Regions from separate parts of the Nocardia sp. IBHARD005 genome, predicted to be linked through region 2. Evidence: riboswitches for the same ligand, from Rfam matches in the RefSeq annotation. Region 2 holds a riboswitch; each other region holds the start of a gene.

Region 1 (10,587 bases), 3.1 Mb from region 2:
AAGAGTTTTCGGACTTCCCGTTTCGCTAGGTCACATCCTTGCCCATCCCTTCGGTGGGCTTCGCGTCACCCGCGGCTTGGATCCCGCTCGACATCCGCAACGGGACTTCCTTCCAGAACAGCACGAGCAGCAGTGCGATCAGCGCCACCGCGGACGCGACGAGGAACACCGTGGACATCGAGTCGGCGAAGCCCACCTGGAAGGGCTTGGCCAGTTCGGGGTCGAGCTGCTGGATGATCGAGCTGTCCTGCAGCACCTTGCCCGCGGCCGAAGTGTCGTGTGCGAGCAGGCCCTTGGCGAGCGCGGCATCGGCCGGGTTGGTGCTCTGCGCACCTTCGATCACGGCCTGCTGGTAGGCGGGGTCGGCGGCCGACCGCTGCATTTCGGCGGTGATGTTCGGGGTGAGCAGCGAGAACAGGATCGACAGGAACACCGCCGCGCCGAGGGTGCCGCCGATCTGGCGGAAGAAGGTCGCCGACGCGGTGGACACACCCATGTCCTTGGGCGGCAACGCGTTCTGCAACGCCAGCGTCAGCGGCTGCATGAGGTTGCCAAGGCCGAAGCCGGTGACCGCCATGAACGCCATCGCCAGCCACAGCGGGCTGTCGGCGCCGAGCAGATGCAGCAGGAACAACCCGAGCGTCAGCATGATCGCGCCGATCACCGGGAAGGCCCGGTAGCGGCCGGTTTTCGAGATCAGCCGACCCGACAGGATCGAACCAATCATCAGTCCGAGCACCATCGGCAGCATCTGCAGACCGGCCTCTGTCGGCCCGGCACCGCGCACCACCTGCAGGTACTGCGGCAGCAGCAGCATGCCGCCGAACATCGCCGCACCGACGACGAACGAGATCACCACGCCGAGTGCGAAGGTCACGTTGTTGAAGATCCGCAGCGGGATCAACGCGGCGTCGCCCATGAACTTCTCGACCGCGACGAACCCGATCAGGCCGAGCGCGCCGATCGCGTAACAGCTCACCGAAGACATACTGCTCCAGCCCCATTCGCGACCCTGTTCGGCCACGATCAGCAGCGGAACCAGTCCGATCGCGAGCACCATCGCGCCCGCGAAGTCGATGCGATGGGTGGCGTGCGGCTTGCGCGGCAGGTGCAGCACCCGGGTCACCACCACCAGCGCGAGCAGCCCCAGCGGCACGTTCACCAGGAACACCCAGCGCCAGCCGGTGATGCCGAAGATGGTTTCCTGCCCGGCCAGCAGACCGCCGAGCACCGGCCCGAGCACGCTCGAAATACCGAACACCGCAAGGAAATAGCCCTGGTAACGGGCACGCTCACGGGGTCCGATGATGTCGCCCATGATGGCAAGCGCCAGCGACATGAGCCCGCCCGCGCCCAGGCCCTGGAACGCGCGGAACGCGGCCAGCTGATACATCGACGTGGCCAGTGTGCACAGCAGCGAACCGACGATGAACAGCCCGATCGCGGCCAGGAAGAACGGCTTTCGGCCGAACATTTCCGAGAGTTTGCCGTAGAGCGGCGTACTGATCGTGGCGGTGATCAGGTAGGCCGTGGTTGCCCAGGCCTGCAGCGAATAGCCGTCGAGGTCGTCGGCGATGGTGCGGATGGAGGTCGACACGATCGTCTGATCGAGTGAGGCCAGCAGCATGCCGAGCATCAGGCCGGACAGGATGGTCAGGATTTGGCGATGGGTGAAGCCGGCAGGCGATTCCACCGGGGCCGCGGTTGTCGTCACGAAACGTTCTCCGTAGTGCTCAGTGCGGGCGGCTGGGTCAGCAGGACCGGGCGGGCCGCGTCGTAGTCGTCGACGAACCGCGTCAGCAGCCCGGCGAAGAGCTCGCGATCGCCGGCCGGCCAGTTCTCGGTGATGATGGCGACCGAGTTCCGGCGCCGTGACCGGATCCGATCGGCGGTCTCGCGCCCGTGGGCGGTCACCTCCAGCACCGTTGCTCGCCCGTCGTCGGGGTCGGCGGCGCGGACCACCAGGCCGCGCTCCACCAGCTGCGCGACCTGCCTGCTCACCGTCGACGCGTCCGAACCCACCGCCTCGGCGAGCGCACCCGAGCGCATCGGTCCGTCACACACCAGCCGGAACAGCACGACGAACCCCGCCGGGTCGATCCCCGAGCGGTCCTTGATCTGGGCCATCGCCCGATCGCGCAGCCGGTGCAATCGCACGAGCTGGATCGCGATCGCGTCGATCGCGGGCTCACTCTCACTCAACACTTTTACCTTTACTTGCATCAATCAATTAGTTGTGAGATGCAAGTATGTAGGCAGAACGGTCGCTGGGGCAACCGTTTGAACTGCCTTTACTCGCCCTTGAACTCCGGCTCGCGCTTCTGGAACACCGCCGTGATCGCCTCGGTGAGGTCCTTCGACGGCAGGAACGCCGCGTTCCATGTCGACACATAACGCAGGCCGTCGGCCACCGCCGGGCCGGTCCGCTGCTCGAGCACGTCCTTGATGCCCTGCACCACCAGCGGCGGGTTGGCCGCGATCTCGCGCGCCATCGCGTGCGCGGCCGCCAGCACGGCCTCCTGATCGGCGAACACCTCGTTCACCAGACCCATCCGCTCGGCGCGAGCCGCATCGATGTCCTTGGCGGTGAAGGCCAGCTCACGCAGATTTCCCTCGCCGATGATGCCGGGCAGCCGCTGCAGCGACCCGATATCGGCGACGATCGCCACCTTCGCCTCGCGCAGGCTGAATGTGGCATCCGCGCTGGCCAGACGAATATCAGCAGCGGCGATCAGGTCGAGACCGCCGCCGATGCACCAGCCCGACACCGCCGCGACCACCGGCTTGGTGCATTCGGCTACCGACGTCACTGACGCCTGCATGCGGCGGATCTCCTTGAGGAACTCCGTGCGCGGCGCCGCCTTCGCGTCGTCGGCCAGCACCGGTGCCAGCATTCCCGCGGTCGCGGCCAGGTCGAGACCGAACGAGAAGTGCTTGCCCGACCCCGTGAGGACCACGGCGCGCACCTGCGGGTCCGCGTCGAGCTCGGCGAAGACTTCCGGCAGCTCGCGCCAGAAGTCGGGTCCCATCGCATTGCCCTTACCCGGCCCGGTCAGCGTGACCTGGGCAACGTTGTCGGCGATCTCGACGGTAAAGGCCTTCCATTCACTCATGCCCTGATTATTGCCACCGCGCCAACCCACTCACCCCCGCACCCCCGACCTCGAGGAGGGGCGGCCGCGCAGCGGCCGGTTCGCGGCCGTCCCGTCGATCAGGCGCCGTTGCGCAGGCGACGAAGGAGCAAGCAACGGTGCCTGATCGACGGGACCGGCGGGGCCGCGAACTCGAGTTCGCCAGAACTCCAAGTAACACAGCATATTTCCCGCAATCGACCTACTCTGGTTGGTATGCGCAGGTCGTCATTGCCGCCGGTCGCATGCCGGGTCGCGGAAACTCTCATCGCCCGCGGGCACCACGGCGTCATCGTCTGCCCCGAGACGCCGACCCCCACCGCGGCCGATGCCGCCCGCGCCATGGGTGCCCAACCCACGGCGATCCTCACCGCTCAGGTCTTCCTCCTGGACAACGACCCCGTCCTGCTCCTGGTAGCCGACCACCACCACGTCGACCTCGCCCGCACCGGCAACCGCCTCGACGGCACCCTCACCCCCGCCTCCACCGCCCTGGCCGAACGCATCACCGGCCAACCCATCGACGGCACAGCACCGTTGGGCCACCCCACCAACCTCCCCACCTGGGTAGACACCGCCCTGGCCGCCCACCCCGAAGTATGGGCAGCCGGAGGTCACCCGAACACGGTGTTCCGCACCAACTTCCGCGAACTGGTCCGCATCACCGCGGGTCTGCCGATCGAAATCGACTGAATCAGCCGCGGTCACGATATGGGTCGACCAGTGACGCAGGAGCCTGTGCGACATCGAGCATCGCCGCAGGAAAGCTTTCGCCTGCAACGTAATACCGCGCCCGCGTGCGACCGACGGGCGCCAGGACACCTCGCCGCACCAGGTCGCGAAGGTCACGCTGCGCTTGCTGTGTACTCAATCCCTCCGCTTGCTCATAGCGGGTCCGCCGAACGCGCCCCGCCATCGCCACATCGTGCAGGGCGGAGACCACCCGATCTTCCGAACTGGTCTCGCGCAGATAATCCGAAGCCGCATCCCACACACGTCGCGACCTCTCGACCCGAATCCTCACTGTCTGCGCCTGCTGGTGGTACGCGGTCAGATTGAACCGAAGCCACTCACCAACATCCTGATCAGGCCGGAATTCGCTGCCTCGACGAGTTAATACTCCGTAGTAGTCCCAGGTATTTCCGGGTTCACCCAGCCATGCCTCGATGGATGAGAACTCCGACGCCAGCACCCCCTCTCGCGCGATCATCAGCGTCTGCAGCGACCGTGACATCCGCCCGTTGCCGTCAGCCCACGGATGAATCGAAACCAGCTGCAGATGCGCCATCGCGGCCTTCACCAGAGGGTGTGCCGGCGAGGGTTCGTTGAGCCAATCAACCAGCTCCCTCATCAACACCGGAACCTGATCGACCGGCGGAGCTGTATAAGCCACAAGCCCTGGAGTACGAGCGCTGGTCACATATACAGGGCCTCGCCTCCACTGCCCGGCTGGCTTGTTCAACGTATGTCGATGGCCTTGCAACATCCAGTGCAGCGCATTGAGAAAACCGGCGCTGTACGCGAAGTCATCGACGTCGTGCAACGTTTGGATGTAGGTCATCATCCGTGCGTAACCCGCGGTTTCTGCACGGTTTTCCTCGGAAACGTCAACGTCACGCTCGCCAGCGAGCACGTCTTCTACGTCGATCGTCGAGACCTTGAAACCTTCGATCGAGTTCGACGCTGACACCGCGTCGGCGGTCAGGAACTTGCGCAACCCGCCCACCCAAACCGCAGGTACGCTCTGCAGCTCGTATCGCAAGTCCGCCCGCATCTGATCGACTTCAGCGAGAACATCTAGATCGGCAGCCGACAGATTCGGGGTGGGATACAACATGACGTAATGATGTCATGACGTAATGATTACGTCAATAGCGGCGACGGCGAGTTGGATCAAACAGACACAGCAGGCGCGAGAACGGGCGGGAGGCGGGCGTAAGTTGGGGCGGTGGGCGATGTGCAACCTTCTGAGACCGGACTGGTGATTCCCGATGATCTGAGCGGGATCACGGCTGAGCAGTATCGGGCTTCGATGCGCCACTATCCGGCCGGCGTCACGGTGGTGACACTCGGAGCCGAAACCGGACCGGTGGGATTCACCGCCACGTCGTTCGCCTCGCTGTCACTGGAACCACCGCTGGTGTCGTTCAACATCGCGCACACGTCATCGAGCATCTACGCCCTGAAAGCCGCGGACTCGGTGGTCATCCATTTCCTGGGCGAACACCAACAGCACCTGGCCCACCGCTTCTCCCGCACCGCCGCCGAACGCTTCACCGACCGCTCCCTATGGACCACCCTCGACACCGGCGAACCTGTCCTGCACGGCACCCCCATCTGGCTCCGCACCACCCTCCACAAACTCATCGACCTGGGCGACCACACCCTCGCGGTGGGCCTGGTAACCCGAGTCCACGACCAAACCGAAGAATCCCCCTCGGCAGCCCCCCTCCTCTATTACAACGGCAGATACCACCGCCCCACCCCCCTCGACACCTGATCGGGTCGTCAACCTGGGTGCTCCAGCTAGCGTTGATCCCGTGAGCGAGGCATACGACTGGTCGTGGTTGCGCGCCGGTGTCCCGGATATCGACCTGGACATGTATCTAGCGATGCCCGAAGACCTCTCCCGGGTGATCGAGGTCAAGGACGGCCTGCCGGTGCACCGTGACTCACCCTCGCCGAATCACATCGCCATCGCCGACGTGATCAAACAGTCCTTGCGGGAAGCGATCCGGAAACGCGGCACTGGGCAACCCTGCCTGAAGGCCAGTGGCGAACTGGACATGCTGGTCTCCGAGGTTCCGTTCAACTTCCGCCGCCCCGATGCCATCGTGTATCGCTGCATCGAAGACCCCCGCGGCAAGTGGAAAACCAAACCCACAGCAGGCGACACGCTTCTGGTCGCCGAAGTGGTATCACCGGCGACGGTCACCGCCGATTGCGTGGACAAACGAGCGGAATACGCGCGCCTGGGTATCGAGCAGTACTGGATCGTCCGCATGGAGAACAACGACGGCCGCGTGAAGTCCATCGAAATCCTCCGCCTCAACACCGCGGGCGTCTACGTCTCCACCGAAACCCGCTTCCGCTCCCACAGCCCCACCGCGATCGCGATCACGGACCCCCTCGACGTCAGCATCACCTGGGACGCCCTCGACGCGGACCTCGACTGAGACCTGTCTCGATGAGCGAGTTTCGCGTGACTGGCGTCTTCGCTGTCAGCTACAAATCGAACCCGTCCGTAGTCGGCTACGCGATCGGTGAGTTCGAAGTCGGCGCACCTGTCGAACTCCGACGAGCGGATGAGGTCATCGGCCATGGAGTTCTGCAAGCGATCGAGTTCCTCTGCTCCCCTGGAGCCCGATTCTCACTCACCTTCTCGGATGCGATCTCCCAGCACGTCCGCACCGGCGATGTCATTCACTCGATGAGTACCTGATCGACGCTATTCGCAGGCAACGCCGTCCTTGTTCCGGTCCAGTTCAGGCCGGTAGCCGGGTTCGCCGATGCGGATCGGGGCGGCACCGGCTGCCCTGGCGGCATCACAGTTCTTGCAGTGCCACTCGCGGGTGCGGCCCGGTGGATCTCGCCTGCTACCAGTTCAGCCGAGCAAGCAGGGGGCCGCGCCCTCTGCGGATGAGGCGGTGAGGGGGCGGGTTTCGGGGGTGGGGTTCCAGTGGCCGTCGGTGGCGGCGTAGGTCCAGGTGGGGCCGTTGGTGACCAAGGTGGAGACCGCTTCGATCAGGCGGTCGACGTCGGCGGCGGTGGTGCCGAGGCCGATGCTGGCGCGGAGGGCGGCGTCGAGGCCGAGGCTGGTGAGCAGCGGGTGGGCGCAGAAGCGGCCGTCGCGGACACCGATGGCGTGCTCGGCGGAGAGGTAGGCGGCGACCTTGCCGGGGGCGTAGCCGGCGATGGTGAAGGCGACGATGCCGACACAGTCGGGGCTGTCGGACCAGATGCTGACCAGGTCGACGCCGGGAATCGCGGACAATCCGTCGCGGAGACGGTCTGCCAGGAAGCGTTCGTGGGCAACGAGTTCGATGGGGTCGATCGCGGCGAGCGCATCGCACGCGGCGGCGATAGCGGCCGCGCCGAGCACATTCGGTGAACCGGCCTCGTGCCGCTGCGGCGCGCAAGCCCATTCGACCTCCGACACACCGACATCGCGCACCGCACCACCGCCTGCCAGGTACGGCTGACCCTGGTCGAGCCAGTCCCGCCGACCGACGAGCACACCCGAACCGAACGGCGCGTACAGCTTGTGCCCGGAGAACGCGAGGTAGTCGATCCCGCTCTCGCGCAGGGAGATCCGTCGATGCGGGGCCAGCTGCGCGGCGTCGACGAGGATGCGCGCACCACACAGGTGGGCGATGGTCGCGAGGCGTTCCAGCGGCAGCACCTCACCGGTGACGTTGGAGGCCCCGGTCACCGCGAGCAGCGCGGCGGGCTTGCTGCACAGCTCGGCGACGACCCGCTGAACCGTCTCCTCGACGGTGCCGGCGGCCCGCACGACCCGGCGACCGTGTTCGGTCCACGGCAGGAAGTTGGCGTGGTGCTCGATATCGAGTACCACGGTCTCCCCTGGCACGCACCCGGCCAGCAGGTTCAGCGAATCGGTGGTGTTGCGGGTGAAGACAACGACCTGGTCTTCGTCGGCATCGAGGAAGCGGGCGACCGCGCCACGGGAAGCCTCGTAGCACTCGGTCGAGATCCGCGAGGCGTATCCCGCCCCCCGGTGCACGCTGGCGTAGAACGGCAGCAACTGCGAGATCCGGTCGGTGACCTGCTTCAATGCCGGGGCACTCGCCGCGTAGTCGAAGTTGGCGTAGCAGCTGGTGCCGCCTTGAACGAGCGGAACCTGCAGGTCGGCACCGGAAACAGCGGCGATGGCACAGGTGGGGTCGATTACCGCAGTCATAACGAAATCCCGTCGGCTCAGGGACCCGCTCCAGAAGAGGTGAGGTCCGCGCTTGCCGCGCCCAATTCGGACGTCGGCCTGGTCGTCACCCGGAGCACCCCACCGCGGAGGAGGGTTGCCGACCAGCAAGCCGGGGCTGAACGCTGGTACTCGTGACCTGCCACGAGAGTGACAGACGACCGCCGAACCTGTCAACCACCCACGCCTGACTCATGTTTCAACCATCTAGGCACTCCATGATGGATACCTCCAATGATTGGGCTCCTCCACTATTTGCTAGAGTTCCCGCTCATGTCCACGAACACGAACTCCGTCCGCGGCCTGCCGCGCTACCCGGTGTACGCGCTCGGACGGCTCACCAAGGCGCTGCATGCCGAGATCGACGTCCCGTTGCGCGATCACTGGGTGCTCACCTTCATCTCCGAAAACGCCGACCTGACGCAGAAGAAAGTGGGCGACGCGCTCGGCATCGACCGCAGTGAAGTCGTCCGCCTGATCGACGCGCTGGAACGCGCCGACCTGGTCGAACGCACCCGCGACGGCAAGGATCGCCGTAAATACCGGCTGCGGATCACCGAGGCCGGGCGCAAGCAGTGCACACGCACCGACAAGCTGATCGCCGAGGCCACCGCGCGCGTGCTGCAACGCCTCGACGAAGACGAACAGCGCACGCTGCACCGGCTGGTCGTCACCGCCCTCGGTGAACTGCCGGAATCGCCGTCGTGAACAGCGCCGACGGCACGCCCTGCGCTCCCGTCCGGCAACACCCGCACCGAGTACCGTTGGCATCTGGTGACCATCCTGTTTGCCCCCAGGTAACCCACTCATGAAAAAACAGACACCACCGATGGGGGTCAACCGATGAGAGGTGGACTGAGCACGATGCTCGAGCCACACACTGAGGTACCGGCGGTCCTTCGCGACCCGTTGCTGCGCGCCGATCTCGCTGCGCCGCCGCGCACCCTGGTCGACATCCTGACCAGCACCGCCCTCGCACATCCTGACGCACCGGCCATCGACGACGGCGTTGTCGTGCTCAGCTACCTGGAACTGATCGCCGCGATCGAGGCCAGGATGGCCGAGCTCACCGAGGCGGGCGTGCGACCGGGCGACCGGGTCGGCGTGCGGATGCCGTCGGGCTCGGCCGCGCTGTACGTGACGATTCTGGCCGTGCTCTACTGCGGCGCCGCCTACGTGCCCGTCGACGCCGACGACCCGCAGGAGCGAGCCAAGCTCGTCTTCGGCGAGGCCAGGGTGAGCGCGATCGCCACCGGCGACGGTATCGAGTCGGCCACCACGGCCGCGGGCGAACACGACTGGAACACCCTGCCCGCCCCCGCCGACGACGCGTGGATCATCTTCACCTCCGGCTCCACCGGCACCCCCAAAGGTGTTGCGGTAAGCCATCGCAACGCCGCCGCCTTCGTCGACGCCGAGGCCCGCCTGTTCCTGCAGCGGGCGCCGATCGGCCCCGGCGACCGCGTGCTGGCCGGGCTGTCGGTGGCCTTCGACGCCTCCTGCGAGGAGATGTGGCTGGCCTGGCGCAACGGCGCCTGCCTGGTCCCCGCCCCGCGCGACCTGGTGCGCACCGGCGCCGATCTCGGCCCGTGGCTGATGCGCCGCGAGATCAGCATCGTCTCCACGGTGCCGACACTGGCCGCGACCTGGCCCGCGCAAGCGCTGGAATCGGTGCGGCTGCTGATCTTCGGCGGCGAGGCTGTGCCCCCGGAACTGGCCGAACGGCTGGCCGGTGCCGACCGCGAAGTGTGGAACACCTACGGCCCCACCGAGGCAACTGTCGTCGCCTGCGCCGCGTTGCTCACCGGCGAGATGCCCGTGCGGATCGGCCTTCCCCTCGACGGCTGGGATCTGACCGTCGTCGACCCGCAGGGCAACCCGGTGGCCGAAGGCGAAACCGGCGAACTCGTGATCGGCGGTGTCGGCCTTGCCCGCTACCTCGATCCAGCCAAGGACGCCGAGAAGTACGCGCCGCTGCCCGCACTCGGCTGGGAACGCGCGTATCGCAGTGGCGACCTGGTGCGCAACGACTACCAGGGCCTGATCTTCCTCGGCCGCGCCGACGACCAGATCAAGATCGGCGGCCGCCGCATCGAACTCGGCGAGCTCGACAATGCGCTACAGCACCTGCCCGGTGTCAGTGGTGCGGCTGCCGCGATCCGAACCACCAAGGCGGGCAACAAGATTCTCGTCGGCTATCTCACCGGCGCCGGTCCCGACTTCGACGTGAAGAAAGCCAGAGAGATTCTGGCCGAACAACTTCCGGCGCCCCTGGTACCGCGCCTGGCCATCGTCGCCGACCTGCCGACCCGCACCTCCGGCAAGGTCGACCGCGACGCACTGCCATGGCCGCTGCCGAGCACCGACGAACCCGCCGAGACCGGCCTGTCGGGCACGGCGGCCTGGGTGGCGAGCCTGTGGGACGCGATCCTCGGCGCCGAAGCCACCGATCTCGATGCGGAGTTCTTCGATCTCGGCGGCGGTTCGCTGTCGGCGGCGCAGCTCGTCGGCGCGTTG
Region 2 (10,587 bases):
CGGCTCGGCGGGGTGGCGTGGGCGCCGAGTCGCGATGCGGCCCGTGATTGGTTCTTCGGGGTCCATTTCAAACACCACCCTCAGTTGCTCGACGATCCCGCGCTCGCGATAGCAGTGGAGGAATTCATCGACCGGTACGAGATCGCAGGTGGTGGTGTCGCGCTCCCGAGCGGAGTCCACCTCATCGACTTCCATGCCGCCGCGCACCCGTATGCGTCGCTTCCGATCGGGCTGTCGTCATGACTCCTGAACTGTTCGCCGCGGCGGCGCAGGTGTGTCGCAACTTCACCCCGCCCGGCGGGTACGGGTTGGTCTACGGCTCGCAGGCCAGCTTGTGCGACTCGCACTCTGATCTCGACCTCGTCTTGGTCGGACGTGATCGCCTGGGTCGCTCCATCATGGACGGCCTGGTGGGGGCGGTTTCGCTCGTCCACGACGACTTCGGCTTGGCCACCGATACCGAAGTAGATTACGAGACAAAGCTTTACGCGACCTATTCAGACGTCGACCGTGCTGTCGGACTGCGGTGCTTCCCGAGGGTTGCGGGCGTGCTCAGGCCCGACCCAGTGATTGTCGACGCGAGCTGGCTGAATTCGCCCACCTTTGCGCATCGGCTGCTGCTCAACGCCCTCACCAGTGAGCATGTATTCCTCGGCGGGAACGTGGCACGATATCGCGCCGATCGCTCGAGAGCGGAACAGGCTGTGGCCGTGCTCGCGATCTCGATGCTCGCGACGCCGGAGATCACAGTTCCCCACGCGGTGCGGGCGCTGACCTGCTCCCCTGGTGGTGCCCAGGGCAAGGACTTCTTGGGTTATACCCGGAGCGCTCACCTCTGTTCGACGGTTCAGGCGGGGCTGGCGTCGCTGGTCGCCAGGAACATGGTCGAGGTCGTCGACGGTGCGCGATTCCGCCGGTGCCACGTCGGCCGCGGCTCCGCCAGTTCGCGCACCTGCGACAATGGGCTCACCATCCCCATCGAAAGGAATCCAAGGTGAGCTCTGCCGGTATTGTGCCGCTGCTCGGACGTGTCGCTGCCGCTGTGTCGGAGGCGATCGTCCGAGTCCGCCCGGAAATGGCGGATGCGGACCCGGTAGTGCGACGATCCGATCGGGCCGACTTCCAATCCAACGCCGCGCTACCGCTGGCGAAGAAGATTGGAATGCCGCCGGCGCAACTCGGCGGTGAGCTTGCGGCCGCTCTCGATCTCACCGGTGGTGTGATCGCCGATGTGCAGGTGTCGGGTCCGGGATTCCTGAATATCTCACTGGCCGATCGGGCGATCTGGGAGAGTGTGTCAGCCAGGCTGGCCGACGATCGGCTCGGCGTGCCGGCCACCGAGAACGAGCGTCGGGTGGTCATCGACTACTCCGCTCCGAATGTGGCCAAGGAGATGCATGTCGGGCATCTTCGGACCACGATCATCGGTGACAGCCTCGCCCGAGTTTTCGGGTTCCTCGGCGCGGACGTCGTGCGTGCGAACCATTTGGGGGACTGGGGTACCCAGTTCGGGATGCTCATCCAATACATTGATGAGCACCCCGAATCGCCCTGGCACACCGAAGAACTCGACTCCGAGACCAGCTCGGTATCGGCGCTGGACAGCCTGTACAAGGCAGCTCGCGCCCAGTTCGACTCCGATCCTGACTTCGCTGACCGAGCCCGGACCAGGGTCGTTGCTCTGCAAGCCGGCGACCCCGACACCGTTGCGCGGTGGCGGGAGATTGTCGCCGAGTCGGAGAAAGCCTTCGGCGCGATCTATGACCGGCTCGGGGTCCTGCTCACACCCGATGACTACATCGGCGAGTCGTTCTACAATGACCAACTGGCCGACACCGTCACCGAACTCATCGACAAGGGCGTAGCAGTCGATAGCGACGGCGCCGTCGTCGTGTTGTCCGAGCAGGTCAACGGTCCTGATGATCAGCCGGTCGTGCTGATGGTCCGCAAACGCGACGGTGGCTACGGCTACGACAGCACCGACCTGGCCACCATCCGGTACCGCATCGCATCGCTGCACGCAGACCGACTGCTGTATGTCACCGATTCCCGGCAGGCTCTGCATTTTCAGCTGATCTTCGAAGCTGCGCGGCGAGTCGGGTGGCTCACCGACGCGATCGGGGTCGATCACGTCGCCTACGGCACGATCCTTGGACCCGATGGCAAACCGTTCAAAACCCGTGCGGGAGGGACGGTTCGGTTGATGGGCCTACTCGACGAGGCTGCCGCGCGCGTGCGCGCAGTTGTCGCTGAGAAGAACCCGGACCTGAGTACTGCCGAGCTCGACACCATCGCCGAGCAAGCGGGAATCGGTGCGATCAAGTACGCGGATCTGTCGACGTCCAGGGTCAAGGACTACACCTTCGACCTCGACCGGATGACAACACTCAACGGCAACACCGGCGTCTACCTGCAGTATGCCCACGCCCGCGTGCGCTCGATCCTGCGCAGGGCCGATGCCACGGCGCGAGCCACGGTCGACAGTGCTGGTCCACTGGAACCCGCCGAGCGAGAGTTGGCACTGGCGTTGGACGGCTACGGCACGGTCCTCGAGGAGGTAGCTGACGCGCTGGAGCCGCACCGATTGGCGGGCTATCTCTACGATCTCGCCCGCACCTACACCTCCTTCTACGACTCGTGCCCAGTCGTCGCGGCTGACGAACCGATTCGATCGAATCGAATTGCACTGTGCCAGTTGACTGCTCGCACTCTGGAACTCGGTCTGGGGCAATTGGGAATCGCGGCACCGCAACGGATGTGATCGTCTGGCCGGACGCACTCCGCCTCGGTGTCGCGTCCGGGCCGCCGATACGCAAACTCGCCGACAAGGATTTCGACATGGAGAGGCAGATCAGCCGGTCATGACATCGAGTGGCCCGTTCCCCGAGCTGCAGCCGGACTCGACGTCGGATCCGGAAGCCATCGCACGGAATGACTGGAACGCCTTCTCCGAGATCGACGTCCTTCGCGACCACTGGACCGTGAAGCAGTGGGCGCCAGGGCATACCGGCTATTACTGGTACCTGACGTTCGACGACTCCGAACTGATCGAACTCGCTGCCGACTGCCAGAAGGCGCTGGCGATCGGAGGGATCGATCCGGTGCCGTTGGATGCCCTGCACATCACCATGATGGGGATCGGCGCCACAACGGTCGTCTCGAGCGAGCAGATCGATCGCCTGGTTTCGCTTGCCGGCAAATGCCTTTCGGACGCAAAGCCGTTCGATCTCAGTGTCGGCCCGCTGAGCGGCTCGCGTAGCGCGATCAGGTTCTCGGTTGCACCGTGGGATCAGCTGCTCGATCTGCATCAGGTTCTGTCGACCTGTACGGCAGCAGTGTTGCCGAACTCGTCGGCAGGGGCGGTGTCGGGACCTTCCCGCTTCCGGCCGCACTTGGGCATCGCCTACAACAACACTGACCGCGCTGCTGTTCACGTCATCGCCGCCGTAACAGCGTTGCGTGGGGCACGATGTGTCAGCGTTCGAGTGAAGCAGGTCGAATTGGTCGTGCTCAGAAGGGACGGCCACAGCTACCGCTGGGACACCCGCGCGGTCCTTGCTCTTGGTGGCTAGCGGTTGCTCTCTGGGGCGATCAGTGGTTGCGCCGAACGCTGCCAGTGCCTCGAGTGCTCGGCGTAATCACGTGACGGCGCTCGCTGTCGAGAGTCCAACAGCATGCCGAGTTTTCGCCCGCTGCCATACCGAACGGATGGGGCGATCGGCCGAGACGTCCAGAGCCTCGATGCCGAGCTGAACCGCGTGTTCGACGTCGGGTGAGCGCTGCAGGACGAGAGCAGTCGCCACATCCAGGTGCACCAAGGTTCGGCTCCACACCGAGTCAGACCGTGAAACGTGGTCCTCGACCAATCCTCCGAACTCGAGGGCTTTGTCGAATCGACCAGCTGAGAGGAACGCGGTGGCGGTGTTGGCCATGAGACGCGCTGTGCCGTAGGCCTGGAATGTCAAGGCGGGAGTCAAGCCTGGAACAGTATTCTGGTGATCGGCCAACGTCACCGCACGCACGAAATCGCCCGCATAGTAGGCACAAAAGCTCTCGGTAGCTTTGGTCCAAGCGAGCATCTCGGGATCCTCGATCAGCGACGCCAGTACCTGCGCTTCGCGGCAGTACATCCGGGCGCTACCGAACCGGCCACAGTTCACTGCCATGTATGCCAGAACCCCCGACAACCGCGCCGCGATCCGATTCAACTGCTCGACATGAGCCGGGTGACGACGCTGTTGGAGAAGAAGATTCACTCGCTGACGAAGGTCCTGAACTTCGCTCGCCAGGTGACGCGGGCCCTCCGCCTCGTAGCGGTCGACTATCGATCCGAGCGCAAGGCTGAGCGCCTCAACGAGTTCGCTATCACCACGAAGCTCGGCCGGCTGTTGGAGCTGGCCGACAACCGTGTCTGGTCGACCGAATGGATCAACGTTTGTGGTCACCATTGGCGGCGGCTGCACCGCAGAACACGCCGACTCGAATCTCCGGCGTTGATCGTCGCCGAGTCGCACCAACAGTGTGTCCATCGCTGCTGCATGCTGGTGCGTGAGTGTGATTGTCGCACCGCGCTTTTCCCATTTGCGGACGACCGATTCGGTGAACCCGAGGCGTTCGGCAAGTTCTGCCTGGGTGATCCGCAATGCCGCTGAACGCATTGCGCGAACCTCGACGCCGGTCCAACCGGTGACTGCCATTCCAACCCCCGCTCGTCCCGCCCGCCGCGTCGTCGCTGACAACAGGGTAGACCTTCAGCTACCCCGCGAAGTGTGTCGCGCGGATTGCGGATGCAGTCGATCTCTTGCGCGTACCGAAGCCGAGCGAGACCCTCAGCACAATAGTTAGGAGCACAGTCCTTAGCGGAGTGCTCCTAACTATTGTGCTGACTACCGCGAGATGGCGAGGTCGTTCCAGGTTCGTTCCCAGCTGCGGGTCATCGCGGGGTAGACGATTCCGTAGCGGAAGGGCTTGATCAGGGCCATGTAGAACCGGCCGAACCAGCCGTTGGGCTTCACCAAGACGGCCATTTGTAGGTGGTAGCCGGTGGTGTCGGGGACCCAGCCCAGGTGCATGATGCCGTGCATCGTGCTGTTGGCGATCTCGGCGGCGTATTCGTTGCCGAGGACGTAGAGGGTGGTGAGGGGACCGTCCTCGTCGGGGATGTCGGTGTCGCGGAGGTCGGCGGGCAGGCGGTCGCGCAGGGAGGCAACGCGCTTGCCGGTGCCCGCGTCCTCGCGGTCCCAGCCGAACAGTTCGCCCAGCTTCCAGCGGATCTTGAACAGCAGGCCGCTGATGCCGGTGGACTCGGAGGCGCGTTCGGCTCGGAGGGCGGCCAGCAGGGCGGGGAAGTCGTCGGCGCCGCCGCCCGGGGTGCGGAATTGCCAGATGTCCTCGACGTCGAAGTCGGGGGCGATCTCGTGGATGCGCCAGGGTTGGTCGGTGTGGGCCGATTCGGGTAGTCGCATAGCTGGAACCTCCATGTGTACGGCGGCGTATAGGTCGAGACTACCGCTGATATACGCCTACGTATAGATGGGGGAAGTGTGACTGATGCGGGCTTGACGAGCGGGTGAGCGCGGGGGCCGCGGAACGAGTCCGCGGCCCCTCGTGGTGCTACTCGTGCCGTTCGGGTTTGACGAATGCGGTGGTGGCCAAGGCGAGAACGAGCAGCGCCGCGCACAGGTATTCGGCCGCACCGCCGCTGCGGATGCTGTGGACCCAGTGTCCGTAGGTGCTCGCGCGCCGGCGGGCGGTGTCGTTATCGGGTGCGACCACGACGTCGGCCGACACGATGACGTGCGGTTCGGCCAGCAGTTCCGACGGCCGGAACGCCGCCCGATACGCCGCGACCGCGTCCAGCGCGGTGCCCGGCGCGACATGGTAGGCCGCGGCGAACGGCAGCCCCGATTTGCCTGCGAGCTCGGCACTTTCGCCCGCCGAACTACCGAACAACCACAGCTCGGCATCGATGCCCTCACCCGGAACGGTGTATCCCCACCGCTCGGCCTGCCGGGCCAGATCGACAGTATTGCGCAATGCCTGTGCGGCACTGGACCCTTCGCTGATCGGGGACAGATCGAGGATCGACAGCGGAACCCTCATAGCTTCGGATCCTGTTCTCCCGCTTCGATCGCCACGCGCAGCCTGTTCTCACGTGGTGCCACCGGGCAGGTGGCGAAATCGGTGAACGCGCACGGCAGGTTCACGGCCCGGTTGAAATCGAGGGTGACGGTGCCGTCGGCCTCGACCGCTCCGACGGCCAGCGAGCGGGCGGCCGGGTAGGTGGTGACGCCGCTGGTGGCGTCGGTGAACAGCACCTTCAGGTCGTCGGGGGTGCCGAAGGCGAGTAGCGCTTCGTGGTTGTCACCGATCTGGAACTCGATGATGCCCGCGGCGCTGTGGTGGTGCTCCAGCCCGTCGACCACGGCGCCCGTGGTGACGGTGCGTGCCTGTCCGAACGCGGTGAAACGCCCGGTCACGACCCAGCGCGGGTCGGCGGGATAGGCCGCGACCCCGGTGAACGCGGTCAGCGTCGGCGCGGCCGGATCGTGCACGCGCACCGCGTACTGCCCGGAGCGGCGGATCACTTCGAGGACCTTCTCCTCGTTGAGCACGCTCACCCCCGGCGCGCCCTCCACAGGCGTCACGATCTGCACGCCGCCGATCCGCTCATCGTCCACATCGAGCCGGTCCGCGGGCTGCGCCGTGATGAATACCTTGTCGTCGGTGACCCACCAGGTGCCGGGGACGCCGTCCAGGCGCTGCGGGCTGTCGGTGAGCCAGTGCAGCCCGGCCAGGCTGAGCCAGCCGAGTGGGTCGCGCAGGCCGTCCTCGCGGGCATGATGCCAGCGCGCCCAGTCGTCGGCGAATGTCGTGGTGGGGGTGTGGTTCTCGACGGTGATCGTCATGACGCGCGTGCTCCTTCGGCGATGGTGTGGTGGGGTGGCGCTGGAACGAGGCACGGTGACCTCCACCCGGCCAGCAACGGGTTCGCGATCTGGCGGCGCTCAGGCCGGACAGGCCGTCGCGGTAACCCGGCACTGGTCGATATGCCGGCGGCGATATCCCACAGTCATCACAACGATCTCCTCCATCGATCCCGGCGGAAGCACCCGTACCCCGGAACGGGGCGGGTTGCTGCGACGTCGTAGAGCCAGGTCTCTCGGTTGCTCTGGATGGTTGTGCCCCGGCTGTCGGGCCCGAGCTGAATCAGCATGTGGCACAGGCGTGACTGCGCACAACGGTAGAAATCAGCGTGAGCGCAGAGCTTGGAACCGGCAGGGGGCACCGGCACAATTGCCCCGGTTCGGTGTGGTCGCAGACCCGCGCGGGCACTGGCTGGAGGTAATTGCCGGGGCCAGGGTGACCAGTGTTCTCGGCAACCTTCTGGGTGGGCCCGGTGCCTTCGTCGCCGGGCTGGGTACCGGGCAGCGGACCGGTACTGTGCCGCGGCGGTGGGTTCGCTGCGAGATTGCGACGCGCCGAACGGCCGGTTACTTCACCTGTCCGGATTCACCCACCGCACGCGGTAGCGTCGGCCTTCTCTGCGTCGATGAGGAGTACGTCGTGATCATGCCGCGTCATTCCACCACACTGACCGCGCTGACGGCCTGCGCCGCCGCGCTACTGCTGGCCGTTTCACCGGCTGCCGCCGAACCGGCCGCGCCGGTGACGCCCGCCGTCACCCGGGACGCACCGAACCGCACGCCTGCCGCGGGCCCGGGTGATCTCCTCGGCGCCTACCAAACCGTCGTCGAGACGCTGACGGCCATGGGTATCCAGCCTTTCCTCTACCCCACGGTCGCCGCGAACTGCACCGGTGACGGCACGGGCCTTGTCCCCGCTGTCGCGGGCGCGGTACCGGGTCCGTGGCCGACGAACACCCTCCCGATCCCCGGCGTGGACCTCTCGGCCGTGAAATCGGGCCAGACCCTGTTCACCTTCCTGCCCTACGGCCTCGCCCCCGACACCGCCGCCACGAAGACCTCCGGCATGCAGGTGGCCTGGCTCAATATCAGCACCGGCCGCGGCGGCATGGCCTCGATGGGCCCGATCGCCGACATCGTGCGCGCCATGGTCCCGCCCGAGGTCCCCGCCGAACTGCGCCCCCTGGCCGAAACCGCCATCCGCGACTTCCTCTTCGCCGCCATCCCCGTCGGCGGCGTCCGCGCCGTCCCCATCGACACCGGCCGCGGCACCGTCTTGGCCGCCGTCTTCGGCACCACCGACAACGCAGGCCGCTCCTGCTTCTTCTTCCCGACCATCGGCATCACCGAGGTCGCCTGAAACTCGCCGGTCAGCGTTAGGCTCAGCGGTATGAGCGAAGCCTACGACTGGTCGTGGCTGCGGAGCGACATGCCCGTCATCGGCCTGGACATCTACCTAGAGATGCCGACGGAGCTTGCTCGAACGATCGAGGTCAAAGACGGCATGCTCGTGCACTGCGAGTCACCGTCACCCAACCACATCTCCGTCGCGCGCGTGATCGAAGCCGCGCTGCGGGACGCCGTGCGCGACCGGTCTTCTGACGCTCCGTGCCTGCGCGCCAGCGGGGACCTCGACATGCTCGTATCCGAAGTTCCGTTCGGCTTCCGCCGCCCCGACGCGATCCTCTACCGCTGCGTAGCAGCCGACCGCGGCCGATGGCGCCGCAAACCGACCGCCGCCGACGCGCTGCTCGTGGTCGAGATCGTCTCACCTGGCACGATCACCGCCGATTGCGTCGATAAGCGAGCCGAATACGCCAAGCTCGGCATCGCCCAATACTGGATCGTTCGGATGGTCGACGACGACGGGCTGGTCTCCTCCGTCGAGCAATTACGTCTCACTTCCGACGGCAGATACGTCACCGAGCGAATCGGCCTACGAGGCCAGGACCCCGTCATCGCAGTGACGGCTATCGACCCGGTCAAGGTCGAAATCCCCTGGGCGGACCTGGATCTCGACATCGAATAGTCGTCATCGACCACCTTTCCTCGCCGCCACGGCGCACTGACCCAATCGGTGAGTGGCAGGAATCGATACTCTGGCGACAGGCGTCATCGGATTCCCGCCGCCTGGACCTGCCTGGTCAGGCGCGGCGGGCGATGGGGTCGTCGGGAGTGACCAGGGGTCGTTGTTTCCAGCGGAGGCGGCCGGTCTGGTGCCGGTAGTGAGAGCGGGTCCACAGGGTCAGGTAGTGGGCCACCGCCACAGGGTGGGCCAGGGCTGAGGTGAGGTCGGAACTCGTTGGAGGGCGGCGGGTTTCGATGGCGCGGGCGGTGAGGCGGCTGGTGACACCCGCGAGGTAGCCGAGGATTCCCGCACGGCGGGTTCGGCCGCGGCCGAAGATCGCTGCCAGTGGGGGAATCCAATAGGCAAGAGCGGCAAGGATTCCGATGGCGGCGCCGGTGTCGAGACGGCCGCCGTATGCCGACCACAGCCATCGGGTGTAGCCGTCGGTGAGTTCGGTTGTGCCGGTGTACATTCGGGTTTTCGCGGCCGGGCCCGCGGTCACCAGTGCCGTGCGGTGGCCCGCTCGGCGCACGGCGCGCGCCAGATCGAGATCTTCTGTGGCGCTGGCTGCTACGGCCGCGTGACCGCCACCGGCGCGGTAGGCCGCGGCGTCGACGGCGAGGAACTGTCCGCACGCGACGGCGGTGGACGGGCGCAGGCTGTGGTTGGCGTGGCCGACCGGCAGGGTCGAGGCCCACGACCAGGCGAGCAGCGGCTGGACCAGGCGCTCGGTGGTCGAACCTGCCTCCTGCACCGGCCAGGCCGAGACCAAACCTGCTCCGCGCCTGCGCAATTCGGTTACCGCCGCGGCGACGGCGTACGGAGCCAGGCGAACGTCGGCGTCGACGAAGACCAGGGCGGCCGCGTCGGTGCGGGCGGCCAGGCGCGCGCACGCGGCGGCCTTGCCGGTCCAGCCGGGGGCGGGGTGAGCGGCCGAGCGCAACACGGTGAAGCGCTCGTCACCGGCGATCGCGGCCAGTGCGGCTTCGTAGGTGCCGTCGGTGGACGCGTCGTCGAGGATCAGCACGTTCATGCGGGGTACGCCGGTTTGGGCGCGAAGGTCGGCGATCAGCGCGGGCAGGCGCGCGGCTTCGTCGCGGGCGGGAACGCACACCGTGACCGGTTCGATCACGCCCGCGACCCCGCGCGGCAGGGTGCGCAAGGTGACCAGGTTGTAGGCGGCGGTGCTCGCGCCGAGCGCGGCCAGACCAGTGCCCGCCCAGGTCAGGTAGCGGGCCGCCGCGCCCATCTCAGCGGCCCAGTCTGCGACTGGTGATCTCGCGCCACATCTCGGAGGGGGAGAAGCCGCCGCGCGGCGCGTTCGGCGGGCCGGGGTTGCGATCACGGAACGCCAAGCCCGCGATCAGCGCGGCCACCGCGAGGGTGATACCGCCGACGATGCCCGCCCAGCCAGCGAACGAACGGGTGTTGGGGTCGGCGTACTTCACCTCGGCGCGCAGGGTCGACACCTCGCCCGCGGGCAGCTTCCACGACACGGTGTTCTCGCTGTCGGTGGTCTCGCGAGTGCCGTTGGTCTTGGCGACCCGGGACGGGAACGCGACGGAGAACTGCACATCCGAGCCCTGCGGTGGC
Region 3 (10,587 bases), 2.6 Mb from region 2:
ATGAACGCCGACGCAGGCCTTCAGGCGAAATCCCTGCGCGTAGCAGGCGGCATGGCCTCCAACAACCTGCTCATGCAGATAATCGCCGACGTCCTCGACACCCCCGTCATGCGCCCCCTCGTCACCGAAACAGTCTCCCTCGGCGCCGCCTACGCAGCGGGCTTGGCCGTCGGCTACTGGCCCGATCTCCAAGGCCTACGCCGCAATTGGAAGGTCGCCGCCCAATGGATCCCGTCCCCGGACCGCCGAATTCGCGAAGAAGAATACGAACGCTGGCAACGCGCCGTCCAGCTCAGCGTCGGCTGGGCCCGCCCGGCCACGGCGGACTAGATCCGTCGAAGAAGCGCTCGCTGGAGGCGCGCAGTCAGCCGAAGAGTTCGTCGGTGCGAGTAGCGGTGACGGCCTGCGTCAACCACGCGTCGAGCTGGCCGAGGTCGGCGCAGGCGGCGAGCTGCGTCCGTTGCGCGGCAGACAGCTCGAGCCCGCGGGCAGTGAGCACAGTGAGCACGGCGTGCGCGGCAGTTTTGGCGACCTTCGCGTCCACCTCCGCGCGCCCCTCCGCGCGCCCCTCCTCGCGCCCTTTCGCGATGTACTTGGTAGCGATGCGGCCGTGGTACTGCGGGGTGCTCTCCATCAGTTCCTCCAAGCGTCGGCATGCCGAGACGGTCAACGCGTCATCGACCAGATCAAGATACATTTTCGCATGTTCGTCGTCGGTTTTCATCAGCCCGGCCAGGAAGGCCGCAAGGACCTCCTCCATGTGGGGGCCTGCGCCGTGGGCGATCGCCGACAGCGTTGCCCGCTCGGGGCACCGCCTGGCCTCATCTATATCGGTGACGACGGGGAAGCGGTCGGGGCCTAGCACCAGCGGTTGGATGACCGATCCGACGGTATCGAGCTCGATCGGCTGCTCGGCCCACTTCGCGACCTTCCTGCTCGGCGTCACCACCAACAGAACCACCGGGCAACACAGCCGCGATCGCAGCGTGGTCAGGTAGACCGGCCATTTCCAGCGGCGCACATCCGCCTTGGACAACTGCACCTCTACGCACACACCAAGAACAGGAATGTCGCGATCGTCATGAGTGCTGAGTGCCAGGTCACCGCGAAACTCCTTGGGCCCGACGTCAGTGAAGTCACACGGCTCTGCCCGCATTTGGGATAGGCCCGGCAGCGGGACACTGAACTCCTCCGCCAGCAATGACGGGGCCAGCAGGAGATCCGTGCGGAACAGGTCAAGCAAACCCTCGTGCAGGTGGCTCGGCATGCGGGGCACCGTACGACGAACTGAGGAAGAGCCCCAATCTGTTACGGCATGTTGTAGGCGGTGCGGCGTTGCAGGAACACCGTGAGGGTGAATAGGAGAACGCCGGCTACCGCGAGAACTGCGCCGACCATAGCCGGTGCGGTGTAGCCGAGGCCAGCGGCGATGACGAGGCCGCCGAGCCAGGCTCCCGCGGCGTTGGCCATGTTCAGGGCGGCGTGGTTGAGGGCGGCGGCTAGGGTTTGGGCGTCGGCGGCTACGTCCATCAGGCGGGTTTGCAGGCCTGGTGCCAGGGCCGCGCCGGAGGCTCCGACGAGGAAGGCGCCGATCGAGGCGGTGATCGGATTGTGGGCGGCCAGGACGAAGCCGGCGAGGATGACCACCATCGCGATCATGGCGACGAAGATCGAGCGGTCGACGCCGCGGTCGGCGAGGACGCCACCGCCGATATTGCCCACGATCATGCCGAGGCCGAACAGCGCGAGCACGATCGGCACCGCGCCGATGGGCATGCCCGCGACGTCGGTCATGGTGGTGGCGATGTAGGTGTACACGGCGAACATGCCGCCGAAGCCGATCGCGCCGACAGCCAGGGTGAGCAGCACCTGCGGGCGCCGCAACGCACCGAGTTCGGTCATCGGGTTGGTGATCTTCATACTGGTCAGCGCGGGAACATAGCGCCACAGGGCGGCCACCGTCGCCACGCCGATCACGGCGACGACCACATAGGCGTCACGCCAGCCCAGATGTTGACCGAGCCAGGTCGCGCCGGGCACCCCGATCACATTCGCCACACTGAGTCCGAGCATCACCGCGGCGACCGCCTTGGCCCGCTGGCCTACCGGCGCGAGCGTGGCCGCCGCCAGCGAGGCGACACCGAAGTACGCCCCGTGCGGCAGGCCGGACACGAAGCGGGCCAGCACGAGCGTGCCGAAAGTCGGTGCGAGGACCGTGGCGATATTGCCGATGGTGAACGCGACCATCAACACGATGAGCAATTTCTTGCGCGCCACCCGCGCGCACAACGCGGCGATCAGCGGCGCGCCGACCACCACACCCAGCGCGTACGCCGACACCGCGTGCCCGGCCGACGGCTCCGAGATATCGAATGCCCGCGCGATATCGGGCAGCAACCCCATGGTCACGAACTCGGTGGTCCCGATCCCGAATCCACCCAGCGCCAACGCGAGCATCGCCGGGACGTGCCAGCTGCTGCGTGGCGCGTCGAGGCGATCGGGGGCTGCAATGGAAGTCACGCTTCCATGCAACGGGCCACGGGTACCCGTTCGCTACCCGAGCAGAGCGTGAGTTACCCCACCCCGCAGAAAACGACCAGGCAAGCAACCCACCGATCTCGCAAGAACATGGGTAACTCACCGAGCCGAGCAAACCCGCCCATCGCCCTCCCACCGGCCGCCAACGCAGGTCTCACCCCACTCGAGTCCGGCTTGAATACGCGGAGAGGCGGAACAGAACAGAAGACGCCCGCACCGGATTCGGTGCGGGCGTCTTCACAGCCGTGCAGATTCGCGGTTGCGAACCGGGGCTCAACTCACTTCAGCGCGCGAGCCAGGTTCACGTCCAGCGCACCCAGGAATTCCTCGGTGCTCAGGTAACCCTGGTCCCCGCCGACGAGTGCCGCGAGGTCCTTCGTCATCTGACCGCCCTCGACGGTCTTGATGACCACGTCCTCGAGCGCCTGCGCGAAGCCGATCACCTCGGGGGTGTTGTCCAGCTTGCCGCGGTGTTCGAGGCCACGGGTCCAGGCGAAGATCGACGCGATCGGGTTGGTCGAGGTCGGCTTGCCCTGCTGGTGCTGGCGGTAGTGCCGGGTGACCGTGCCGTGCGCGGCCTCGGCCTCACAGGTCTTGCCGTCCGGGGTGAGCAGCACCGAGGTCATCAGGCCGAGCGAGCCGAAGCCCTGGGCCACGGTGTCGGACTGCACGTCGCCGTCGTAGTTCTTGCAGGCCCAGACGTAGCCGCCCTCCCATTTCATGGAGGAGGCGACCATGTCGTCGATCAGGCGGTGCTCGTAGGTGAGGCCCGCCGCGTCGAACTCGGCCTTGAACTCGGCGTCGAAGACTTCCTCGAAGGTGTCTTTGAACATGCCGTCGTAAGCCTTGAGGATGGTGTTCTTCGTGGAGAGGTACACCGGGTAGTTCTGCTGCAGGCCGTAGTTGAACGAGGCCCGCGCGAAGTCCTCGATGGACTTCTTGAAGTTGTACATACCCATGACGACGCCGCCGTCTTCGGGCATCTTCACGACCTCGTGGATGATCGGCTCGCTGCCGTCGTCCGGGGTGAAGGTCAGCGTGACGGTGCCCGCCTCGTAGACCTTGAAATCGGTGGCGCGGTACTGGTCGCCGAAGGCGTGACGGCCGATGATGATCGGCTTGGTCCAGCCGGGCACCAGGCGGGGCACGTTGGAGATGATGATCGGCGCGCGGAAGATGGTGCCACCCAGAATGTTTCGGATGGTGCCGTTGGGCGAGCGCCACATCTTCTTGAGGCCGAACTCTTTCACCCGCGCTTCGTCGGGGGTGATGGTGGCGCATTTCACGCCGACGCCGTACTTCTTGATGGCATTGGCCGCGTCGACGGTGACCTGGTCGTCAGTCTTGTCGCGGTACTCGATGCCGAGGTCGTAGTACTCGAGGTTCACGTCGAGATAGGGATGGACCAGCTTGTCCTTGATGAACTGCCAGATGATCCGGGTCATCTCGTCGCCGTCGAGTTCTACAACGGTGCCTTCAACCTTGATCTTGGACATGGATCTTCGTGTCCTCCTCGGTGGGTGCCCTTATTGCACGGCTAGGCGAACACGCTTGTGAGCGGACCCCAGCAGTTCCAACAGACAACGTATATGCCCCGCGTTGTCTGCGGGACGTGTGGTGCAAACAAGACGAGCGTACTGCTGTCCTCCACCTCACCGCGATGGGAGGGCCCGCTGTGCGGGACTGGGTAGAAACTACTCCGCTCCGACTACCCGTCGACACCTGATCGGGCCCTGACCGGCTACTGAGCGGTAACACAGCGGGGCCCGACCAGGTCAGACCGCGATCGGCATGTTCGTCTTCACGGTGGAGCTGGTGGCGGGCATCTGGCAGACTTCTCGGTCGCCGACACCGAGGAAGCGCTGCTGAGCTCGAGCCCGGCGGCGGCCGTATGGGTGACCCGCGCCGCGGTTCTGCGCACCTACCACGGCCTGCGCGAGGCCTGCGGCGCACCGGTGCACGACACACCCGGCTTCGGGACACCGTCGAACGAGTGATCTTCAGCGTGAAATGCGGGGGAAGTTTCCGCGCGCGGGAGATGTCCGGTTAACATGACGACAAGGTCATGAGTACCAGCGCGAAGCCCCGGCTCGCTGGTCGGCAACCCTCCAGCTGCGGTGGGGTGCTCCGGGTGATGACCGGGCTCTCGAAAGTCGAGAGCAAGCGCGCGTTGCAGGAGGCCCCCATGTGTTGTTGCCCGTCGATCCGACCCAGTTGACGAGATCTCCCGGCTGACACCCCACTGGAGCACGACATGACCGACTCTTCCCTGCCCGAGAACTGGTCCTTCGAGACCAAACAGGTCCATGCGGGCCAGACCCCCGACGCGAGCACCAACGCGCGGGCGCTGCCGATCTACCAGACCACCTCCTACACCTTCCGCGACACCGATCACGCCGCCGCGCTGTTCGGTCTCGCCGAACCGGGCAACATCTACACCCGGATCATGAACCCCACCCAGGACGCGGTGGAGCAGCGGGTAGCCGCGCTCGAAGGTGGCGTCGCGGCGTTGCTGCTGGCCTCCGGCCAGGCCGCGGAGACCTACGCGATCCTGAACCTGGCGAGCGCGGGCGACCACATCGTGTCCAGCCCGCACCTCTACGGCGGCACCTACAACCTCTTCCACTACTCGCTGCCCAAGCTGGGGATCACGGTCTCGTTCGTCGAGGATCCCGATGACCTCGCGCAATGGGCGGCGGCGATCGGGCCGAACACCAAGGCGTTCTACGGCGAGACCATCGCCAACCCGAGCAGTGCGGTGCTCGACATCCCCGGCATCGCCGGTGTCGCGCACGCGAACGGCATTCCGCTGATCGTCGACAACACCGTCGCCACCCCGTACCTGATCCAGCCGCTGGCCCACGGCGCCGACATCGTCGTACATTCGGCGACGAAGTACCTGGGTGGGCACGGTGCGGCCGTGGCGGGCGTGATCGTCGACGGCGGCACGTTCGATTGGACCGTGCGCGACGCCGACGGCAACGCGCGCTTCCCCGGTTTCACCGAGCCCGACCCCAGCTACCACGGTGCGGTGTTCGCCGATCTCGGCGCGCCCGCGTTCGCGCTCAAGGCGCGCGTGCAGCTGCTGCGCGATCTGGGTGCGGCGGTCTCGCCGTTCAACGCGTTCCTCATCGCGCAGGGCATCGAGACGCTGAGCCTGCGCGTGGAACGGCACGTCAGCAATGCTGAGACGGTCGCGAAGTTCGTCGCCGAGCAGCCGGGCGTCGACGCGGTGTTCTACGCGGGCCTCCAGTCCTCGCCCTGGCACGCGCGGGCCAAGGAGCTGGCGCCCAAGGGGGCGGGCGCGATCGTGGCGTTCGAGCTGGCGGGTGGTGTCGATGCGGGCAAGAAGTTCGTGGACGCGCTCAGCCTGCACAGCCATGTCGCTAACATCGGTGATGTGCGTTCACTCGTGATTCACCCGGCGTCGACCACGCACTCGCAGTTGACGCCCGAAGAGCAGCTGGCGGCCGGCGTCACTCCCGGCCTGGTCCGGCTCGCCGTGGGCATCGAGGGAATCGAAGACATTCTGGCCGATCTGCGGGCCGGGTTCGCGGCGGCGACGACGTGACTGTGAGCACCGAATCGCCGATCGCCCGACCCGGAACCGGGGTGGCCCTGCTGCCACCGCCGGACGGGCGTGTCGGCGTGGTCGCCATCGGGGACATGACGCTGGAGAACGGCGCCGTCGTCGGTGATGTGCGGCTGGCGGTGCAACGCTGGGGCGAGCTCTCGCCCACGCTGGACAATGTGGTGCTCGTCGAACACGCGCTCACCGGCGACTCGCATGTCGTCGGTGGGCCCGACGGGGCGCCCGGCTGGTGGGAAGGCATGGTCGGGCCCGGCGCGCCGATCGACACCGACGAGTGGTGTGTGATCGCGACCAACGTGCTCGGCGGCTGCAAGGGCAGCACCGGCCCGTCCTCGCTGGCCGCCGACGGAAAGCCATGGGGCGCACGGTTTCCCGAGCTGACCATCCGCGATCAGGTGAACGCCGAAGCGCGGTTGTTCGAGGTGCTCGGGATCGAGCGGCTCGGCGCGGTCGTCGGCGGCTCGATGGGCGGCATGCGGGTGCTCGAGTGGATCATCGGCCTGCCGGAGCGGGTCAGCGCCGCGCTCGTGCTGGCCGTGGGCGCCCGCGCCACCGCCGATCAGATCGGCACCCAGACCACCCAGATGGCCGTCATCACGGCCGATCCCGACTGGCAGGGCGGCGACTATCACGGCACCGGTCGCGCGCCGATGACCGGCATGGGGCTGGCCCGGCGCATCGCGCACCTGACCTACCGCACCGACGGCGAACTCGACCACCGCTTCGCCAACAAGGCCCAGGGCGAGGAGGACCCGTGGACCGGTGGACGGTACGCGGTGCAGAGCTACCTCGAGCACCAGGCCGACAAGCTGTGTCAACGCTTCGATCCGGCCACCTATGTACTGCTCAGCGAGGCAATGAATCGCCACGATGTGGGTCGCGGGCGCGGCGGTGTCGCTGCCGCGCTGGCGTCGACGTCGGTGCCTTGTGTGGTCGGCGGGGTCGACTCGGATCGCCTGTACCCCTTGAACACTCAGGCCGAGCTGGCCGAAGGTCTGCCGGGCTGCGCTGGTCTCGAGATCGTGCATTCGCGCGACGGGCACGACGGGTTCCTGACCGAGGCGGCCGCGGTGTCGAAACTGCTCACCGAGACGATGCGCCTCGCGCGGGAGAACCGCTGACCTTCACGCCCCCGCCAGCCGGGTGACGATTCCTCGGGCAGCGTATCGGCGATCCGTTCCAGGCCGCGTTCACGTTCGCGTTCCAGCAACGCTTCGACGAGTTCGGCGCGGGTCATGAACGCCGCGTACAGCACAGGCGCCGCGCCGCCGCGAACCCGGTCGACGATCAGCCCGAGCGATGCTCGCGCGCACCCGCAGCCTGTGGGACAAGACCTCCGTCTGAACTCCGAAACAGAACCGGCCGCGTCGAACGAGGCGGCCGGTTCTGTTTCAGCTCACGCCGAGGGTGTTGATCGTGGCGGCCAGGAACACGATGGCGCTGCCGAGCACGGTCAGCGCGGCCACGTCGAACGGGCGGCTGCGCACGGCGAGCAACCCCACCTGCACGGTCGGTAAGCACAGCCGGAACGCGGCGGCCACCAGCGCGGCACTGCCGAAGATCAGCGCGCCACGGCGCCACCGATCCCACGCCACGAAGCCGACCGCGATCACGATCAGCGCGGTCACCACGGTCATCGGCAGATGACTGCGCAGGTACTGCTCCCCCGCGCTCAATCGCGCGACCCGGTGCTTGCCGGTCGTCTCCGCCTCGTTCACGGGGCCGATTGTTCCAGATACCACCTGCGCGCGGGCGGGGTGGCGCATGACAGAGTGGTCCGCTGTGCTGCACCTGATCTTTCACGAGCCCGTGATTCCGCCCAATACCGGCAATGCGATCCGGTTGGCCGCGGGGACCGGCTGCGCGCTCCACCTCATCGAACCGCTCGGCTTCGACCTGTCCGAGTCCAAGCTGCGGCGAGCGGGACTGGACTACCACGACCTCGCGGTGGTGACCGTGCACCCCGATCTGGCGACGGCATTCGCGGCGATCCGGCCCGGCCGCGTGTTCGCCTTCACGACACAGGCAACGACCCGTTTCACCGATATCGCCTATCGCGACAACGACGCGCTGCTGTTCGGCACCGAGCCGACCGGATTGCCCGAGGAAGTGCTGGCCGATCCGCAGATCACCGACCAGGTGCGCATTCCGATGCTGCCGGGGCGTCGCTCGATGAATCTGTCGAACGCGGCGGCGGTGTCGGTGTACGAAGCGTGGCGCCAGCTGGGATTTCCGGGCGCGGTCTGATCCCACGGCCTATTCGGTCACGTGATCACCAGGCCACCATGGCGGCATCGCCCGAGAGCGAAAATCCCTGATGGCCTGGTGAACATCTGTCCAGGCTCTCAGTCGATGTCGAAGCGCTTGAAGCGTGAGGTGGCGCCGGCGGTCAGCCGGACGGCGGACTTGGCTACGCCGAAGTGGTCGGCGAGTAGTTCGATGGCGGCCTTGTTCGCCTTGCCCTCTACGGCGGGGGCGCGGATGTAGAGAGTGAGGGTGCCGTCTTCGGCGGTTTCGACGAGTGGGCCCTTACGGCTATTCGGTTTGATCGTCGCCCGCACTGTGGGCACCGGGGGTCTCCTTTTCGGACGCTGTCGACTCGGTCGTGCCGGATGCGCCGGCCCCGGATGCTGTGGCGCCGGATGCGGCGGATGCGGGTGCTGTGGCGCCGGATGCGGTGGTTGCGGGTGCTGTGGTTGCGGGTGCCGTGGTAGCGGGTGCCGTGGTAGCGGGTGCCGTGGTAGCGGGTGCCGTGGTAGCGAGTGCCGTGGTAGCGGGTGCTGTGGCGCCGGATGCGGTGGTTGCGGGTGCCGTGGTAGCGGGTGCCGTGGTAGCGGGTGCCGTGGTAGCGGGTGCCGTGGTAGCGGGTGCCGTGGTAGCGGGTGCCGTGGTAGCGGGTGCCGTGGTAGCGGGTGCCGTGGTAGCGGGTGCCGTGGTAGCGGGTGCCGTGGTAGCGGGTGCCGTGGTAGCGGGTGCCGTGGTAGCGGGCGCTGTGGCATCGGGTGCGGTGGTCGCCCGCGCGGCGGGCGGCGGGGTCGTGGCTGCTGGTGCGGTGGGCGCGTGTGTTCCTGCGCGACGGCGCCTGCGCAGCAATCGCAGTGCGGCGTACAGCAATCCGCCGATCACCGCCAGGAAGCCCAGCCACGGCACCGCCTTGCCGACGAAGACGATCGCGTCCTGCAACCAGTCGATCAGCGAATGCCAGCCGGAGACGATGCCGTCCCAGAAATTGTCCGGGTCGCCGGGTGCGTTCTTGTCGTCGGCGGTGAGTGTGATGGTGAGCGTCGAGAGCGCGACCTGATCGTCGAGGCTGCGTTTCTGCGCGGTGAGGCTGTCGAGTTCGCCCTGCCTGCTCGACAGCGCCTCCTCGGCGGCGATCAGGTCGGCGGTGTTGGTGGCACCCGTGATCAGCGCTTTGAGCCGGTCGACGGAGGCTTGCAGCGCGCGGATGCGGGCGTCGAGGTCTTGCCACTGCATGGTGACGTCGTCGCGATTGGTGCTGACCCGGGTGACCGTGCCGACCCCGCCGAGGCCGGTGATGAAGGCGTCGGTCTTGTCAGCGGGCACCCGCACACTGAGCACGGCGCGAGCGGCGCGCTTATCGGTGCCTGGCTGCTCGGTGCGGCTGTCGATCCGGCCGTCGACGGCACGGACCTGCTCGGTGACGGTCGCGGCGGCGGCGATCGGATCGCCCGAGGTGACATCCACCGACCCGGTGATCACCTCTTTCCGGTTCGATTGATCCGTCGGCGCCGGGCTGTCCTTCTGCGGAACACCTTCCCGGAACCCGGGCGTCATCGCGGGTGCGGGACCGCCTAAGACGGTGGGCGCCGACGCCCGACCGGCCTGATCCTCGCTGTCGTCATCGCCGCACCCGGCCAGGAACAGGAGTCCGAGCAACGCGATCATCACCACGACAAGCTTGCGCATGTTCGCAGCGTAGTGCGTGGCATGGAGCCCCGGCTTGCGTTCCACTCGGAGCGGGCGACAACCGCCGGGCGCGCTGGGGCGGCGCCGTCAGGTGCGCCACGTGGGCCACGGCGCTCGAGGCGGCGCTGTCCGGTTAGGCCACGTGGGCCACGGCGCTTGCGGCGGCGCAGTCCGGTTACACCACGTGGCCACGGCGCTTGGGGCGGCGCTGTCCGGTTACGCCTCGTGGGCCACGGCGCTTGGGGCGGCGCTGTCCGGTTACGCCACGTGGGCCACGGCGCTTGCGGCGGCGCTGTCCGGTTACGCCACGTGGGCCACGGCGCTTGCGGCGGCGCTGTCCGGTTACGCCACGTGGGCCACGGCGCTTGCGGCGGCGCAGTCCGGTTACACCACGTGGCCACGGCGCTTGCGGCGGCGCAGTCCGGTTACACCACGTGACCACAGCGCTTGCGGCGGCGCAGTCCGGTTACACCACGTGACCACAGCGCTTGCGGCGGCGCAGTCCGGTTACACCACGTGACCACAGC

What was found. A riboswitch is a leader RNA that binds a small molecule or an ion and turns the genes downstream of it on or off. The one in region 2 is predicted to bind S-adenosylmethionine.
Region 1: another riboswitch for S-adenosylmethionine. It lies ahead of ACTWPB_RS01885 (aminotransferase class V-fold PLP-dependent enzyme); the one in region 2 lies ahead of ACTWPB_RS17040 (DUF1684 domain-containing protein).
Region 3: another riboswitch for S-adenosylmethionine. It lies ahead of ACTWPB_RS04830 (bifunctional o-acetylhomoserine/o-acetylserine sulfhydrylase); the one in region 2 lies ahead of ACTWPB_RS17040 (DUF1684 domain-containing protein).

Annotation. Positions count from the first base shown of each region.
Region 1 covers NZ_CP199935.1:413,422-424,008, reverse strand. The annotation lists gene ACTWPB_RS01930 (MDR family MFS transporter) at 26-1,714, opposite strand; gene ACTWPB_RS01925 (MarR family winged helix-turn-helix transcriptional regulator) at 1,711-2,205, opposite strand; gene ACTWPB_RS01920 (crotonase/enoyl-CoA hydratase family protein) at 2,292-3,113, opposite strand; gene ACTWPB_RS01915 (YbaK/EbsC family protein) at 3,348-3,824, shown strand; gene ACTWPB_RS01910 (Fic family protein) at 3,826-4,968, opposite strand; gene ACTWPB_RS01905 (flavin reductase family protein) at 5,164-5,631, shown strand; gene ACTWPB_RS01900 (Uma2 family endonuclease) at 5,672-6,307, shown strand; gene ACTWPB_RS01895 (hypothetical protein) at 6,334-6,573, shown strand; gene ACTWPB_RS01890 (excalibur calcium-binding domain-containing protein) at 6,580-6,642, opposite strand; gene ACTWPB_RS01885 (aminotransferase class V-fold PLP-dependent enzyme) at 6,736-8,052, opposite strand; SAM riboswitch class IV at 8,096-8,210, opposite strand; gene ACTWPB_RS01880 (MarR family winged helix-turn-helix transcriptional regulator) at 8,344-8,778, shown strand; gene ACTWPB_RS01875 (Pls/PosA family non-ribosomal peptide synthetase) at 8,935-10,587, shown strand, end outside.
Region 2 covers NZ_CP199935.1:3,648,039-3,658,625, forward strand. The annotation lists gene ACTWPB_RS17005 (methyltransferase) at 1-243, shown strand, start outside; gene ACTWPB_RS17010 (hypothetical protein) at 399-998, shown strand; gene argS (arginine--tRNA ligase) at 995-2,761, shown strand; gene ACTWPB_RS17020 (2'-5' RNA ligase family protein) at 2,982-3,572, shown strand; gene ACTWPB_RS17025 (helix-turn-helix domain-containing protein) at 3,639-4,697, opposite strand; gene ACTWPB_RS17030 (DUF2867 domain-containing protein) at 4,887-5,465, opposite strand; partial or broken gene ACTWPB_RS17035 (LLM class flavin-dependent oxidoreductase) at 5,683-5,985, opposite strand; gene ACTWPB_RS17040 (DUF1684 domain-containing protein) at 6,099-6,908, opposite strand; SAM riboswitch class I at 7,088-7,182, opposite strand; gene ACTWPB_RS17045 (hypothetical protein) at 7,573-8,286, shown strand; gene ACTWPB_RS17050 (Uma2 family endonuclease) at 8,317-8,955, shown strand; gene ACTWPB_RS17055 (glycosyltransferase family 2 protein) at 9,071-10,243, opposite strand; gene ACTWPB_RS17060 (LppM family (lipo)protein) at 10,245-10,587, opposite strand, start outside.
Region 3 covers NZ_CP199935.1:1,057,408-1,067,994, reverse strand. The annotation lists gene glpK (glycerol kinase GlpK) at 1-330, shown strand, start outside; gene ACTWPB_RS04845 (hypothetical protein) at 365-1,267, opposite strand; gene ACTWPB_RS04840 (MFS transporter) at 1,309-2,457, opposite strand; gene ACTWPB_RS04835 (NADP-dependent isocitrate dehydrogenase) at 2,817-4,034, opposite strand; SAM riboswitch class IV at 4,600-4,710, shown strand; gene ACTWPB_RS04830 (bifunctional o-acetylhomoserine/o-acetylserine sulfhydrylase) at 4,793-6,109, shown strand; gene metX (homoserine O-acetyltransferase MetX) at 6,106-7,251, shown strand; gene ACTWPB_RS04820 (DUF3017 domain-containing protein) at 7,522-7,848, opposite strand; gene ACTWPB_RS04815 (tRNA (cytidine(34)-2'-O)-methyltransferase) at 7,895-8,377, shown strand; gene ACTWPB_RS04810 (DUF167 domain-containing protein) at 8,476-8,700, opposite strand; gene ACTWPB_RS04805 (DUF4349 domain-containing protein) at 8,666-10,060, opposite strand.